2 regions of the Lysinibacillus sp. FSL M8-0134 genome follow, and region 1 is predicted to be linked to the other one. Evidence: riboswitches for the same ligand, from Rfam matches in the RefSeq annotation. Region 1 holds a riboswitch; the other holds the start of a gene.
The links. Region 1 has a riboswitch for S-adenosylmethionine ahead of MKY49_RS01810 (O-acetylhomoserine aminocarboxypropyltransferase/cysteine synthase family protein). Riboswitches for the same ligand answer to the same signal wherever they lie in the genome.
Positions count from the first base shown of each region.

Region 2: another riboswitch for S-adenosylmethionine. It lies ahead of metA (homoserine O-acetyltransferase MetA); the one in region 1 lies ahead of MKY49_RS01810 (O-acetylhomoserine aminocarboxypropyltransferase/cysteine synthase family protein).

Region 1 covers NZ_JBBPAJ010000001.1:326,657-329,873, forward strand. Annotated here, with positions in the region: gene chrR (class II chromate reductase ChrR) at 23-754, opposite strand; gene MKY49_RS01805 (glycerol-3-phosphate acyltransferase) at 870-1,502, opposite strand; SAM riboswitch class I at 1,658-1,771, shown strand; gene MKY49_RS01810 (O-acetylhomoserine aminocarboxypropyltransferase/cysteine synthase family protein) at 1,888-3,189, shown strand.
Region 2 covers NZ_JBBPAJ010000001.1:2,311,885-2,315,101, forward strand. Annotated here, with positions in the region: gene MKY49_RS11740 (GerAB/ArcD/ProY family transporter) at 1-760, shown strand, start outside; gene metA (homoserine O-acetyltransferase MetA) at 801-1,736, opposite strand; SAM riboswitch class I at 1,836-1,945, opposite strand; gene MKY49_RS11750 (nucleotide excision repair endonuclease) at 2,150-2,521, shown strand; gene MKY49_RS11755 (hypothetical protein) at 2,575-2,919, opposite strand; gene MKY49_RS11760 (TrmB family transcriptional regulator) at 2,980-3,217, opposite strand, start outside.

The sequences.
Region 1 (3,217 bases):
TACACTGAGCGTAATCAGTTAATTACTTCCAATTAAATCCTTTTGTAGCTAAAAACTCTTTGATATGAGGACGACGTTGTTCGACTAAAAAATCAGCCATTTGTTTTGTCCAATTATCAATTTTTCTATTTGAGGATCGGTTATTATAATACATCTCCATTGTCTCATTATAAGCTGGTAAAAGCTCATCATACTTGTCTACATTGTATCCGTTTTCATGTAATACGGCAGACACAGGTAAGCGTGGTTTGACTTCATTGCGTCGTGCTGGTACGCCAATTGTTAGGCCGAATAAAGGAAAAACGTGATCAGGTAGATTAAATAATTCACTTATTTCGGAAGGATTGTTACGTACCCCTCCAATATAGCAAATTCCATACCCCATTGATTCTGCTGCGATCACAAAGTTCTGTGCAAACAACGATACATCAGCTACACCCACTAGAACATTTTCAGCAGAATCTGCAACTATGTCTACACCTTCTAGTTTTCCAGCCATTTGAAGACGCTTGAAGTCAACGCAAAAGACAAAAGCACCACCAGAAGTTTCATATTGACGAGGGTTACCAGAGAGTAATCCTAATTTCTCCTTTTTGTCTGCATCTGTTACCCATATTACACTATAGGCTTGGACAAAATGTGATGTGGCAGCCATTTGTGCTGTTGCAATTAAATCCTCGATGATTTCTCTTGAAATCGGATTGCCATCATAAATACGAACCGAGGAATGGTTGCGTAATAATTCTTTAACCATTTAAATATTCTCTCCTTTGTGTCTTATCTATATCATGAGCATAGCACGCTTTGTTGTCAAAATCGAATAAAGAGGGATTTGTAGTTATATTTAAATAGTTTGTAAATGTAAAACTTTATTTCTTTTTCTTAAATGCAGATGTGACTTTTGGCTCTGTGCCATTTACTAATCGTTTAATATTTTCAATGTGCAAAATAATCGCTATGCCAAATAGAAGGACAGCAATAACAGTAGGACCGATTCCAGGAATCCATAAATAAGTTGCTGTACAAAAAACGAGATAAAACTCAAGTACTCCAACAATTAAATAGTTTGTTGCCAAAGATAAAATGACAAATAGAATAAGTGCAAATAAACCTATTTTCCAATCAACAGCAAGTAAAATGCCAATAATGGAAGCAGTACCTTTTCCACCATTAAAGCCCATATAAAATGGGAAATTATGACCTAAAATAACCCCTGCAGCCATCATGTAAGTTAAAAGCCATATTTGTCCTTCGGTTAAATGTATAGCATCTGCTAAATAAATGTGTGCGCCGATAATGGCTACAACACCTTTACCAATATCGATGAGAGCTACTAAAACGCCATATTTCCAACCTAGGGAAAGTGTAGCATTGGATGCACCAGCATTACCATGGCCAGCTTTTTTTAAATCAACCCCAGATAAAAATTGTGCCACTTTAGAGCCGTGAATACAGCCAATTAAATATCCAACTAAGAGAAAAATAATCACGGCTTTTACCATAAAAATACTCCCTTCAAAATTTTTTCTAAAATAGTGTATGCGTTCATAGTACGTAAAAGAGCAGACAGAAGTTTCGGAAAAAATAAAATTTACATGTTGACAGAAAAAAACTCTATGTTTATACTGTGTAACAACGATGGAAATTGAATCTCATACTCTTATCAAGAGCGGCGGAGGGATAGGCCCTATGATGCCCGGCAACCAGTAAGTGATGAACTTACTAAGGTGCTAATTCCTACAGATTCTTACTTGGATCTGGCAGATAAGGGGAGGAAAACTTGCAACCGCAACCCTCTTCTTAGCTGAAGAGGGTTTTTGTTTTCTACAGAAAAATCCTCCTCATCTCCGGTGCCATCGTAAAAAAATAACCATTTGGAGGTACACAATGACAAATTTTAAACCAGAAACATTGTTGTTACATGGTGGTCAAGAACCAGACCCAGTGACAGGATCTCGAACTGTTCCCATCTATCGCTCAACGGCATTCGTTTTTAAAGACACTGCTCATGCGCAACGTCTTTTTGCCTTAGAAGAAGCAGGGAACATTTACACACGCATTACAAATCCAACTGTTGATGTTTTTGAAAAACGTGTGGCTTTATTGGAAGGTGGAACAGCAGCAGTAGCACTTTCATCTGGTGCAGCGGCTATCGCATTTTCCATTTTAAACCTAGCTGGAGCTGGTGATGAAATTGTAGCAGCTAGTTCTTTATATGGCGGTACTTATAATTTATTTGCTAACACACTACCAAACTACGGTATTAATACAATTTTTGTAGATGAAACAAACCCAGACAATTTTAAGGCTGCAATTACCGATAAAACAAAAGCTATTTTTGCTGAAGTTTATGGTAATCCAAGCTTAAAGGTTTTAGATATTGAAGCGGTAGCTAAAATTGCACATGAGAATGGCTTACCATTAATTATTGATAGTACGTTTGCTTCTCCGTATGGCTCAACACCTATTGAATATGGTGCAGATGTTGTTGTTCATTCAGCCACTAAATGGATAGGTGGTCATGGTACAACTTTAGGTGGAGTAGTGGTAGATGCTGGTAAGTTTGATTGGACTAGCGGACGTTTTCCTGGTTTTACTGAGCCAGATGCTTCTTACCATGGCTTACGCTACGGCATTGATACGGCTTCAGCAGCTTTTGCTACGAAGCTACGCGTACAGCTATTACGTGATTTTGGTCCAACATTGAGCGCAGACGCAGCCTTTAATTTGTTACAAGGTTTAGAAACGCTTCATTTGCGTATCCCTAAACACAATGAAAATGCATTGGCAGTGGCTGAATATTTACAGAACCACCCATCTGTGGAGTATGTAAATTATAATGGCTTAGAAGATTTCCCAACACATGATTTAGCGAAAAAATATTTAAGAAATGGCTTCGGTTCAGTGCTCACATTTGGCATTAAAGGTGGACGTGAAGCCGGACGAAAGCTTATTGATAGCGTGAAGTTATTTTCACATGTAGCAAATGTAGGAGATGCCAAGTCATTAATTATTCATCCTGCCTCAACTACACATCAACAGCTCTCAGCAGATGAATTAGTTCAAGCTGGAGTAACCGAATCGCTTATTCGCTTATCCATCGGTTTAGAGGCAGTAGAGGACATTATTGCAGATCTAGAACAAGCGATTACGCAGGCAACAGCAACTGAACAAACAGTAAAAGCTTAAGTAAAAACATAAGGGAGAATGTTGTAGC
Region 2 (3,217 bases), 2.0 Mb from region 1:
GTATGCTGCCTATTTAGGCATTGAAACTTTTGCGCGGTCTGCAGAAATCCTCTTTCCGTTATTTGTCTTTATTTTTATTTTTTTTGTTGTCTGTATTACCCCTCAGATTACGTTTGAAAATATTCAACCTGTACTCGAGGCAACAAAATCATCAATGTTTTATAGTATTATTCGTTTTATGAGTATTTTTTCCTTTCCATTAATTGTGTTATTAATGCTTTACCCTGCTGCGGTTAATGTACAGCAATCCGCGCAGAAAGGGTTTTATATTGGGACCATCTTAGGTGGATTTGTTTTAGTGACATTGATTGTGCTATCAATTCTTGTACTAGGTCCTGAAAATACGGCTTCTAGAACCTTTCCAAGCTATGCCTTAGCACAAAGAATATCGATAGGGAATTTTTTGCAGCGGATTGAGATTATAATGGCCTTTATGTGGATCTCATCCATTTATATTCGAACTTTTATGTATTTCTATACGACCGTTGTCGGCCTTGCCCAGATTTTAAAAATCAAGGATCATCGGCCTCTCATTATACCGATGGGACTAATTGTTATTGGGCTTTCTCAAATAGTTCACCCAAACATTGTCCATTCGAACAAATATAATAATGAAATTTGGCCAATCTTTTCTTTTTTCATCACCATTCTATTACCGATCCTTTTACTGATTGTGGCGATTATTCGCAATCGCAAAGCGAAAGCTGAAACGAGCGAAATGCCCAAAGCAGAAACAAGCAATGACAATCAAAAAGTCTAATTTCTTTTAAATTAGCAAGAAATTAGACTTTTTATTTGAATTAAATATGATACTCAATTTCGTCAACAAAATCCCATTCATATGGTGTTTCTTGGTATACATAGTAGTTCAACCAGTTCGAGAATAATAAATGGGTGTGGGCACGCCATGTATTAATAGGCTCTTTAGTTGGATCATCGTTTGGAAAGTAGTTTACGGGAACGGCGATATCAAGGCCCTTAGCCACATCACGACTGTATTCATCGGCTAGTGTTGTTGCATCATATTCCAGGTGACCTGTAATCATAATGTTTTTATTATCTTTTGATTGTACGATAAATACCCCTGCATCCTCCGAATAAGATAATAAGCGTAAGTCTGGATGATTGCGTACATCGTCAATTGACACAGACGTATGGCGAGAATGAGGAGCGGTAAATAAATCACTAAAGCCCCGCACTAAATCTACCGTTAAATCGGTAATGACATGGGAATAGACACCAGAACATTTAGCTGAAAGCTCTATCTTTCCAATTCCATAGTGGTGATACAAAGCAGCCTGTGCTCCCCAACAAATATGTAATACGGATGTCACATTCTCTTTGGACCAATCCATAATTTCTGAAATTTCTTGCCAATAGTTGACCTCTTCAAAAGCCAATTTTTCTACTGGCGCCCCTGTAATAATCATGCCATCATAGCGTCGATGACGAATTTGGTTGAATGTCGTATAAAATAGCTGTAAATGAGATTTACTAACATTTTTTGATTCATGTGTGGCAGTGTTTAAAAACGTAATATTGACCTGTAACGGTGTATTCCCTAATAACCGTAATAATTGGAGTTCTGTTTTTTCTTTTTCCGGCATTAAATTTAAAATTAATATATTTAACGGACGAATTTGCTGTGTTTTCGCACGATCCTCTTCCATCACGAAGATTTTTTCCTCACGTAAATGTTCTCCAGCTGGTAAATTTTTCGGAATATTAATTGGCATCTTGCGTTCCCCTCTCTGTTTTCGCTCTCTTTTTCTAAAAATTAAAAAATCCCCCTCATTCCATACGAGATAGAATGAGAAGGATTTTTTTCACGTCCACTCTTATCTCTCAAAGGAATATCCTTTGTTGGAATTAGCACCTTTCTAACACATGTTAGAGGTTGCTGAAGCGTCATAGGGCCATATCCCTCAGCTTCTCTTGATAAGATTATTTAATTACCTTGAATTGTAACATGAACTAGTTAGAATATCAATAATTCATAGAATATTTTGTGATTCGCTATGCATGTTCTTTGTCCATTTGAAGTACACTAAGCTTGCTGTTAGTGGCTTTTCGATATTTAAAATTTATGGTAAACATGCCGTATTTATGTTACCATATAGCTTTAGTAAGAGAGAGGAACGTGAATAGTTTGATTAAAATTGAATTTCCAAAACCAGATGTAGTTATCCGTCAACGCGAACAAGAAGTAAAACCAGGTGATGTGCCAATCACACCTTATTTTGGCTTTATTGATTTCCATAAAATCACACGTGATAAAGGCGGCATTTTCTTATTCTATAATGACAAGAATGAGCTATTATTCGTTGGGAAAGCTCGTAAAATCCGTCAACGTATTAAAAAGCACTTTGAGGATAATGTATCACCGATGAAAAACCACCGTGATGAAGTGTTCAAAATTGAAGTCTATGAAGTAGAAGATCCAATGGAACGTGAAATTTACGAAACATATGCCATTAATACTTTCCGCTCCAAATACAATGTTGATAAAGTCTTTTATTAAGACAAATTACAAAAAGCCGAAATCTCATCAAAGTGAGATTTCGGTTTCTTTTTTCACAGGATGGTCATACGATCGATGGGTGTGTTTTGCTTGTTGATGAAGACCTCAATAAGGTTCTGTTCAGGGCTTTTCGATATTTTAAAAACATATGGTTGGGCCTCTTTTCGTTGCTCGCTGCCTTCATTAAGATGAATGATAAGTCTATTTTCCCCTACTTCGATACTTGCTAGTACATTCCCCTTTGAATAATAGACGAGATAATACGTCGCGTCATCTTCATACAATAATTGAATATTGTCCTGAGAAACGATGTTTTTCTGCACATGTTCTGGGACGATAGGTAGTTCACGAATGCTGAGTGGAGTGGTAGGTGGCGTAGCATTACATGCTGCTAACATTAGTAGACACCCTAAACCTAGCAACACTAATTTATTCAGAATGCTCCCCTTTTCTCATCTTTATTCTAAGAAAAAACCTTTTCGCTCTTTCGCAATCCAATCCTCAAGCTCCTGATCATCGCGTTTTACTAGTCTATTGATAAGGACATCATGCCAAATATAATCCTCTAACAAATAGATATGGACAGGGTCATTAGTGATGAAGGCGGTTTCTTGCGCGGATGGCGAGTGACCATAAATCATTTCCTGACCATCTACCGATAAAATAAACCAATGTGGAGTAGACGTTTTTTTCGTA